DNA from 2 places in the Pseudomonas cannabina genome. Region 2 is predicted to be linked to the other one. Evidence: riboswitches for the same ligand, from Rfam matches in the RefSeq annotation. Region 2 holds a riboswitch; the other holds the start of a gene.
What was found. Region 2 has a riboswitch for cobalamin ahead of BLT55_RS06610 (ABC transporter substrate-binding protein). Riboswitches for the same ligand answer to the same signal wherever they lie in the genome.

Region 1 (5,032 bases), 1.6 Mb from region 2:
CGATGAAGTGCCGCATGTCGCGGCGCTCGGCAATGGCTCGGTACACTGCTGCCCGCTCTTCAGGGCTGAACGCTGGCTCGGTCATGGTTTGAACAGCGCCGCGATCGCCTGCGGGCAGGACGGGAAATAGAAATGCACGTAGGAAGCGGTCAGGCGTCCGAGGCGATACACCGCCTCCGCGCCGCGCCCGCCATTGGGGCTGACGCCACGGGCAATCGGTTGCAGCTCGGTGCTGGTCAGCGAATGGTGATAGGTGTGCCCGTGCAGCGTGCCTTCGGGCAGTTCGACCGCTTGCAGCGCCAGCGCTGCCAGACGCTTCTGCATCACCGCTTCACCGGCCAGCAACCCGACCAGCTCGGCGCGTACGCCGTCCACGTCGGTCAGGGCATTGAGCAGGTAAAGCATGCCGCCGCACTCGGCGAGGATCGGTTTGCTGGCGATATGGTGCGCCCTGATCGAGGCCTGCATCGTCAGGTTGGCCGCCAGCGCGACGTGATGCAGCTCCGGGTAGCCGCCCGGCAGGTACAGGCTGTCGGCTTCAGGAAGCTCGCTGTCATGGATCGGCGAGAAAAAGCTCAGCTCGGCCCCCATGTTGCGCAACAGCTCGAGGCTCGCGCCATAGAGAAAAGCGAAGGCTTCGTCACGCGCTACGGCAATGCGCACGCCACGGAGCAGCGGCTCGACCTGAACCGGGTCGGGTGCCGTGAACGTCACGGCAGGCGGCAATGTCACTTCACAGGTGCTGGTCAGCGCCGCGGCAGCCATGTCCAGACGCAGGTCGAGGTCATTCAGCTCGCTGGCCTGTACCAGCCCGAGATGGCGGCTGGGCAACTCGAAACCGACTTCCCGTGACAACGCGCCGTACCAGCGCAGGCCCTCGGTCAGGCTGTTTTCCAGCAGTTGCGCGTGGCGTACCGTGCCGACGCGGTTGGCCAGGACCCCGGCGAACGGCAAGTCCGGCTGATAGCGCGCCAGCCCCAGCGCCAAAGCGCCAAAGGTTTGCGCCATGGCCGTGCCGTCGATCACGCCGAGCACCGGCACGCCGAAGTGCCGCGCGAGATCGGCACTGGACGGTGTGCCGTCGAACAGGCCCATGACGCCTTCGATCAGGATCAGATCCGCTTCGTCGGCCGCTTCCCAAAGCAGGCGCCGACTTTCATCAGCGCCAACCATCCACATGTCCAGTTGGTAAACCGGCGCGCCGCTGGCCCGCTCGAGAATCATCGGATCGAGAAAATCCGGCCCGCACTTGAACACCCGAACCTTGCGGCCCTGATTGCGATGCAGGCGTGCCAGTGCGGCAGTCACCGTGGTTTTGCCTTGCCCGGAGGCTGGCGCGGCGATCAATACCGCCGGACAGTGGCGCGGGGCTCTCATTGGCGGGCTCTCATTGCAGTGCTCTCATGACGAATGACTCACAGCTCGATACCTTTTTGCGCGCGGATACCGGACTGGAACGCATGCTTGACCACGCCGATCTCTGAAACAGTGTCGGCCAGGTCGATCAGTTCAGGCTTGGCACCACGGCCGGTGACCAACACGTGTTGCATCGGCGGACGTGCCTGCAAGTCGGTCAACACCTGTTCCAGGTCGAGGTAGCCATGCTTGAGGGCGATGTTCAATTCGTCGAGCACCACCAGACCGATGCTCGGGTCGCGGAGCATTTCCTGCGACACGGTCCAGGCGGCTTCGGCGGCGGCGATGTCGCGCTGGCGGTCCTGGGTCTCCCAGGTGAAGCCCTCGCCCATCACGTGATAACGCACTTGCTCGGGGAAGCGCCGAAAGAACATTTCTTCCCCGGTGCTGTTGCGGCCTTTGATGAACTGCACCACACCGCACTGCATGTCGTGACCCATGGCCCTGGCGAGCATGCCGAAAGCGGAGCTGCTCTTGCCTTTGCCGTTGCCGGTCAAGACCAGCAGCAGGCCGCACTCGTTGGGCGAACTGGCAATGCGCTCGTCCATCACGGCCTTTTTGCGCTGCATGCGCGCCAGATGACGTTCGTCGCGTTCGGGGGATTCGTTCATGTCGGCTCTCCGCTCGGGGCAGGCGAAAGCACACGGAAGGACAGCACTGGACAGCACGGCAACGGCCTGCACAGAACATCACCCTCTGTGATGCCATTGACTGATTCAGGCCGGTCTCCGGGCTCATGAGCGGGTTACCCCGGCTGTGCGCCTTCCCGTGTCGAAACACAGTGGCACGATGCACAGCCTTGACTCATTTACCGTTGCGGGGGCAGCGCCGGGATCGGATCGGTCGATCCACACCGGCTTCCCTGTTTCACTCTGCCAATCGAGGATTGCAGAGCACCTGAAACAAGCCGCGAAGGGTAGAGGGTTGGGCCGGGAGCGTCAATCGACAGCGCAGGCGTTATGGAACGCGATTGAACCTCGGCGGATCAGCACGCCTCTATCAGTTACAGGACTACGCCTTTGTTTATGGAGATCCAACATGTTCAAACTCAGACCCCACTACGCAGTGCTGCTTCTGGTTGCCGGCGGCCTTGCAGCCTGTGGCGAGTCGTCCAGACTGCAAGTCTCGGACGGAACAGGCCCCTCGCCCCACCTGCCGGAGCCCAACAAGACGTTGATCCCGACCGTCAATATCGCGCCTGCCATCGGCTGGGAAAAAGGCGCCAGACCGGTGGCCGCACCTGGCACCCAAGTGGCTGCCTTCGCTGAAGGCCTGGACCATCCGCGCTGGCTGTACGTGCTGCCCAACGGCGATGTGCTGGTGGCGGAAACCAACTCGCCCGCCAAGCCGGATGACTCCAAGGGCATTCGCGGCTGGGTCATGGAAAAAGTCATGGGCCGAGCGGGCGCTGGCGTACCAAGCGCCAACCGCATTACGTTGCTGCGCGATGTCGACAAGGACGGCGTCGCGGAAACCCGCACCGTGTTCCTGCAGAACCTCAATTCGCCGTTCGGCATGACCCTGGTGGGCAACAAGCTGTATGTCGCTGATACCGACCGCCTGATCAGCTTCCCGTATGAAGCGGGCCAGACGTCGATCAGCGCACAGCCCACCAAAGTGGTCGACCTGCCGGGCGGCACGCTCAATCACCACTGGACCAAGAACGTCATCGCCAGCAAGGACGGCAGCAAGCTGTACGTGACCGTCGGCTCGAACAGCAACGTGGCCGAGAACGGCATGGACAAGGAAGAAGGTCGCGCAGCGATCTGGGAAGTGGACGCCGCCACCGGCAAGCACCGCATCTTCGCGTCGGGCCTGCGCAACCCCAACGGCATGGATTGGGAGCCAAAAACCGGCAAGCTGTGGACGGCCGTCAACGAACGCGACGAGATCGGTAGCGATCTGGTGCCTGACTACGTAACGTCGGTGCAGGATGGCGCTTTCTATGGCTGGCCTTACAGCTATTACGGCCAGCATGTCGACCAGCGTGTGACACCGCAAAACCCGGAACTGGTCGCCAAGGCAATCGCCCCGGATTATGCCGTCGGCCCGCACACGGCCTCACTGGGCCTGGTGTTCGCGGATGGCAAAACATTGGCCGCGCTGTTCAACGAAGGTCTGTTCGTCGGCCAGCACGGCTCATGGAACCGCAAACCGCACAGCGGCTATAAAGTGGTGTTCATCCCGTTCAGCGGTGGCAAACCCAACGGTGCGCCCGTCGACGTGCTGACCGGCTTTCTCAACAAAGACGAAAAAACCATGGGCCGCCCGGTCGGTGTGGTCAACGATCAGCATGGCGGCTTGCTGGTGGCGGATGACGTCGGCAACAAGATCTGGCGCGTGACATCGGCCAAGGCTGCGCAATAACGCCTCAGCGCTCTTCGGTCACACAAGTCTTGATTATCGTGCCTGCGCTCTGCGTAGGCATGCCGTTCTGGACGCTCTGCGTCCGACCTTGAGTGTGCGTCACACAGCGGTTCTGCGATATCAGTGCTGTTTGCTTACGGCTCAAGTCACCTTTTCGCCCCTCGGCGACCTACTTTGATGGGGCCAAAGTAGGCAAAACCCCTTGCTCCGTTTCCGGCCCGACTTCGTCGGGTTCCTTCGCCCTGACACTGATCCGGGGGCAGCTGCAATGGGCCATCCTTGGCCCGGTGCAGCTTGCTCGGCGTCCTGCCTCGCATCCCCCGGATCAGTGTCAGGGCTCAGCCGTCACTTACGTCGCACTCTGCGTCGTCAGTGCCATTGCGATAAAAAAGCGCTTTCTTTCAACTATCGTGCGACGCTCTGCGTCGGCATGCCGTACTGGACGCTCCGCGTCCGATCTTGAGCAGGACCAAGCTGGTCAGCGGGGGCGCTAAGGCCGAATCTGCGCCAGGCTCGCAGGCTGGATCACGCGCTTGGCGTTGAGGTAGGCGCGCTGCCAGTAAGGCTTGTCGAGGCTGTCGAGCTTGACCGTGCCACCGGTGGCCGGCGCATGCACAAAGCGGCCTTCGCCGACATAGATTCCCGCGTGAGACACCTGCGAACCACCCGAGGTGGCGAAGAACACCAGATCACCTGACTGCAACTGCTCACGACGAATATTCGGTGCGCCCATCACGATCATTTCGCGGGTAGAACGGGGCAGGGAAATGCCCGCCGCATCACGATAGACGTAACCTATAAGACCGCTGCAATCAAAACCCGAGTCAGGCGTGTTGCCGCCCCAGCGGTAAGGCGTGCCGACCAGGCCCAGCGCACGGAAAAGTACGTCTTCGGCAGCCGGCGAGAGAATCTGCGGGGGAGCGGTTACCACCGGACGCTGAACGATCCGGGGCGCATGGGGCGGTGGCGGCGCGCTGGCACAAGCACCCAACAGTGCGACAACAGAGATGACCATCAGGCGTAACGCAATCGACATAACCACAACAACCTGATCTGGATGCGGCTTACGCTGCCGAGAAGCTCAAAAACGCAGAAAGACCCGAAGGTCTTGGTCTGCGCGTTCTATTGGGTTATTTACGCTGCTTTAGCGCGGTCTTGACTGTAGTCGATGTCATCGCCGTTGTCTGCGTGGCAACCGGTGTAGATTTTACAGCGACTGTGCCCGGCACCATCGCCAAAGGCCGTTTGG
Region 2 (5,032 bases):
ACAGGACGTGGCGTTCGACAACACCGTCGGCAACGGCCACGAACTGACGGCAAGCTACCAACACCGGCTCGATGAAAAGTGGACGCTCACCCCGTCGCTGGCGCTGGAAAGCATCGAGAAATCCACAGCCTACAAAATGGGCCTCAAGCTGGGTTACAAAGTGAATGACCAGTTGAGCGTCTCCGGGCGTTATCGCTACGACTCGATCAAACTGGACCGCGACAAGGTCAACCACCAGATGCCCGACAACCAGATGGACGACCAGTCGATCAATCGTTACGACGTCTGGGTCAACTACGCCAGCAAAGGGCCGTGGACATACGAATACCAGTTCACCTATTTCGATGCCGATTACATCCGCTACGACAACGGCAAGACCGACTACGAGCAGAACGCAGCCTTCAAATACAGATGGGACAAGCGCTGGGTGCCGTTCTTCGAGGTGGGCGACATCAAGGTCGATTCGGAAGATGACAAGCGCCAGCTGAGATTGCGCGTGGGCGTGCAGTACAACTTTTTGTAGCGCAGATGGCGACGCGGAGCGTCATGACATGCATTTTGCGAACGATCTGACTATCGTGCGACGCTCCGCGTCGCATGCGTTTCTGGACGCTCCGCGTCCACTCTTGAGTGTGTGGCACAGTCACGTAGCGGTTCTGCGATGTCAGTTGGATGTATTTACGGCTCAAGTCATCTTTTCGCCTCTCGGCGAGTTACTTTGAAGGATCAAAGTAACCAAAATCCCGGCTCCGTTTCCGGCCCGACTTCGTCGGGTTCCTTCGCCCTGACACTGATCCGGGGGCCGCTGCGTCGTCAGTGATATCGCGGTAAAAAAGCCTTTTGATTATCAACTATCGTGCGACGCTCCGCGTCGCATGCGTTTCTGGACGCTCCGCGTCCGCTCATGAATCGCTCAGTCGCTGTACACCGACTGAGTACGGCGCAAGCGCATGCGGCTGCCGTTGAGGTGCAGGTACATGGCCGAGCGCGCGGCATCGACGTTGCCTTCGGCAATAGCGTTGTAGATGTGCCGGTGTTCAGCGTTGATTCCGGCCAGGTAGGCATTGCGGTCGCTCTGCCCGGTGTACGCCGAATTCATGCGGGTGCGCGGGATCAATTTGGTGCCCAGGTGTTTCATGATGTCGATCAGGTAGGCATTGCCGGACGCCTTGGCGATCTTGAGGTGAAACTGAAAGTCGGCATTGATCGTGGTCCCGGACTTCTGCGGCCCTTCGAGCAACGCATCGAAAGCCCGTTTGAGTTCCAGCAGCGCTTCCGGGCTGCGGCGCTGGGCGGCAAGACCGGCGGCCTCGACCTCAAGGCTCAAACGAAACTCCAGCAGGTTCAGCACATCGGACACGGTGGCGATGGTCGCCGGGCCGACGGAAAACCCCTCGGGCGGCGGCATGTCGAGGACAAATGTCCCTACGCCGTGGCGGGTTTCCACCAGGCCCGCAGCCTGCATCCGCGACAAGGCATCCCGCACCACCGTGCGGCTGACGCCTTCGGCTTCCATGATATGCAGCTCGGAAGGCAGTTTTTCGCCGCGCTGAAGCACCCCGTCACGCATGCGCTGGGCAAAGCGGTCAACCAGGGTTTCCGCCAGGCGTCGGTGGTTCTTTTGCGAAGAAAGCGCGTTGTCCGGCATTGCAGCCTCAGTTCTGTCCGATACGCGAGTATAGGCTGCGATACCGACACAAAACAGGCTCTGAGTACGGTTATACTCAGCCACCCCAAACGGACCGATCACCCTGCCATGGAACAACCTTCCGCCCCCAAAGGCCGCCGTTCCAGCCTGACCCAGCAACTGGTCGCCGAATTCTCGCGTAGGATTCGCGAAGGTGAACTGCGCAGTGGCGAAAAGCTGCCCACCGAGCAGGTGATCATCCGTGAAACCGGGGTCAGCCGCACGGTGGTGCGCGAGGCGATGTCGCGCTTGCAGGCCGAAGGCCTGGTCGAAACCCGGCATGGCATCGGCACATTCGTGGTCGACGCCTCACAGACCGGGAGTTCACCGCAGGACGCCCCCGCCATTGGCACACCCGGTGACGCAGCGCCGATCATCGAACTGCGTCTGAGCCTTGAACCCGAATCCGCCGCCCTCGCCGCGCAACGCCGTACGCCCGGGCAGTTGGAGGCAATTCGTCAGGCCCTCGATGAATTACATCGTTGCGCACGCCTCGGCAAAGACACCCTGCAAGCCGACTTCGAATTCCACCGGCAGATCTCGCTGTGCACCGCCAACAGCTTCTTCACAGACGTCATGAGCCAGCTGGGCAGCAGCATTCTGCCGCGCACGCGCAGTGGCTTCGGCAATATATATTACGTTACTGCACACCGAAGATGATCCGGAAGCTCAACAACGTGAGCAAGAGCAGATTTTCGACGCCATCGCTCGCCAGGACCGGGATGCGGCACGCGCCGCGATGCGCCTGCATCTGACCAACAGCCTGCTGCGAACGCAAAGCATTAGCCACTAAAACCCTTATCGTTTACCATGCCGGCCGTCGGTTTCCGAGAGGAACTAACAGGGAATTCGCACGCCTTGTTTCAAAAGGTCAAAACGAAACTGCCCCCGCAACTGTAGGCATCGAGCCTGCTCTATGACTGCCACTGGATTCAGGTCCGGGAAGGCCGGAGCGAGGCGATGACATGCCAGTCAGGAGACCTGCCGACCTGATTCAACCCACTAACCGGCGGGGTGTCCGGGAAGGACATCCGCACGCGTCGGCATTTTTTGTCGTGCCCGGTCATCTGCCGGGGATGTGTTTCCTGATATGCATTGCGCCTTGGCACCTGCTCCAATGGAGACCGCATTTCATGTCGCTGCCCCGCCTTGCCGCCCTCGCCGCTTGCCTGACCCTGTCGACCCTGACGTTTGCGGCACCGACCCAGTATCCGCTGACCGTGGAAAACTGCGGCTCGACCCTGACCTTCGCGCATGCGCCGACCAAAGCCGTAACCATTGGTCAGGCCGGAACTGAAATGCTCTACGAACTGGGCCTCGGCGACAAGCTGGTCGGCACTTCGCTGTGGTTCAACAACGTGCTGCCACGTTTCAAGGCGCAGAACGACAAGGTCGAGCGCCTGGCCGATAACGAACCGGGCTTCGAAGCGGTGATCGGCAAGCGCCCAGAGCTGGTGGTCGTGCAGCTGGAGTGGATGGTCGGCAAACAGGGCGCGGTTGGCACCCGCGAGCAGTTCCATGATCTGAAAATCCCGACTTATATCCTGCCGTCCGATTGCGAAGGCAAAGACAATCTGGTCGGCGCCGATGGCACGCGTCTGGAGCCGTTTCGCATCGAGACCATTTACAAAAGCATCGAACAGCTGGCGCAGATTTTTGATGTACGGGATCGCGGCGACGCATTGGTCGCCGACCTCAAGGCGCGCCTCAGCGCAGCGATTGCCAACGTCAACCAGAACAAGGCCAACGACGTGTCTGCGCTGTTCTGGTTTTCCAGCTCCGAGATCGCCAGCGACCCGTTTGTGGCGGGCCGCAAAGGCATTCCGGACTTCATGCTCAACAGCCTGGGCATGCGCAACATCGTACAATCCGACGAAGAATGGCCGACCGTGGGCTGGGAAACCATCGCCAAGGCCAACCCGAGCATTCTGGTGATTGCACGCATGGACCGCCGCCGCTTTCCGGCCGACGACTACCTGAAGAAGATCGCCTTCCTCAAGAGCGACCCGGTGACGCGCAACATGGATGCGGTCAAGCACGACCGGATCGTGATCATCGACGCCGAGGGCATGCAGGCCGGTCTGCGCCTGTTCACCGGTTTCGAAGAGCTGGCCGACGCCGCCAACCGTTTCAACGCCGCCCGATGAGATGGCCTGTAGCGTTTGGCCATCTGCTGTGGGTTGCCGCAATCCTGGTGCTGGCGATCATGATCGGCGCGGCGATTGGTGAAACATCGATCAGCCTTTCAGTAGTCTTTCAGGTGCTGGCCAACAAACTCTGGGCGGCCGGTTATATGCTCGACCCTATCGACGAAGGCATCGTCTGGAATTACCGGCTGACCCGCGCCATCGTTGCGGCAGCCTGCGGAGCCGGGCTGGCGATCTGCGGCGTGGTGCTGCAATCGTTGTTGCGCAACCCGCTGGCCGACCCGTACCTGCTGGGGATTTCCGCCGGGGCCTCGACCGGCGCGGTGCTGGTGGCCATCCTGGGTTTTGGCGCGGGGGCGATTTCCATGTCGGCTGGCGCGTTCGTCGGGGCCGTGGCGGCGTTTTCGCTGGTGGCCCTGCTCGCGCATTCCTCACGGGGCACCACCGCATCCGTGCAGATCATTCTGGCGGGGATCGCCGGTTCACAACTGTTCAACGCGCTGACCTCGTTCATGATCACCAAATCCGCCAGTTCCGAGCAGGCCCGCGGCATCATGTTCTGGTTGCTGGGCAACCTTAGCGGGGTGCGCTGGCATTCGGTGTGGCTGGCAGTGCCGACGGCGCTGGCCGGTCTGCTCGTTTGTCTGTGGTACCGACGCGCGCTGGATGCCTTCACTTTCGGCAGCGATTCGGCCGCCTCGCTCGGCATTGCGGTGCGACGTGTGCAGATCATCCTGATCGCCACCGCAGCGCTGGTGACGGCGGTCATGGTCTCGATTGTCGGCTCCATCGGTTTTGTCGGGCTGGTGATTCCGCACGCGGTACGCATGCTGGTCGGCGTACGTCACGCACGGCTGGTGCCGCTGAGCGCACTGAGTGGCGCGCTGTTTCTGATCGCTGCAGACATCCTCTCGCGCACGATGATCAAAGGTCAGGCACTGCCGATCGGGGTGATTACTGCGCTGATCGGCGCGCCAGTCTTCGCATTGATTCTTATCCGGGGCAACAGCACGCGATGAACGCCTTTGCGCAGTCGCTCGGTTCACCCGTACTCGGTTGCTCCGGGTTGGGTTATTCGGTGCGTGGTACGGCCTTGCTGAGTGATATCGATCTGAGTATCACGGCAGGCGAAACGCTGGCGGTAGTCGGCCCCAATGGCTCGGGCAAATCCACCTTGCTCAAGCTGCTGGCCGGCATT

Region 1: linked by a shared signal. The riboswitch ahead of cobO (cob(I)yrinic acid a,c-diamide adenosyltransferase) and the one ahead of BLT55_RS06610 (ABC transporter substrate-binding protein) in region 2 are both predicted to bind cobalamin.

The regions. Positions count from the first base shown of each region.
Region 1 is NZ_FNKU01000001.1:3,009,861-3,014,892, forward strand. Features, by position in the region: gene bluB (5,6-dimethylbenzimidazole synthase) at 1-85, opposite strand, end outside; gene BLT55_RS14160 (cobyrinic acid a,c-diamide synthase CobB) at 82-1,377, opposite strand; gene cobO (cob(I)yrinic acid a,c-diamide adenosyltransferase) at 1,416-2,027, opposite strand; cobalamin riboswitch at 2,119-2,332, opposite strand; gene BLT55_RS14170 (PQQ-dependent sugar dehydrogenase) at 2,455-3,783, shown strand; gene BLT55_RS14180 (C40 family peptidase) at 4,274-4,819, opposite strand; partial or broken gene BLT55_RS14185 (C40 family peptidase) at 4,914-5,032, opposite strand, start outside.
Region 2 is NZ_FNKU01000001.1:1,399,115-1,404,146, reverse strand. Features, by position in the region: gene BLT55_RS06630 (oligogalacturonate-specific porin KdgM family protein) at 1-523, shown strand, start outside; gene BLT55_RS06620 (FadR/GntR family transcriptional regulator) at 914-1,648, opposite strand; partial or broken gene BLT55_RS06615 (FadR/GntR family transcriptional regulator) at 1,757-2,480, shown strand; cobalamin riboswitch at 2,492-2,690, shown strand; gene BLT55_RS06610 (ABC transporter substrate-binding protein) at 2,821-3,834, shown strand; gene BLT55_RS06605 (FecCD family ABC transporter permease) at 3,831-4,853, shown strand; gene BLT55_RS06600 (ABC transporter ATP-binding protein) at 4,850-5,032, shown strand, end outside.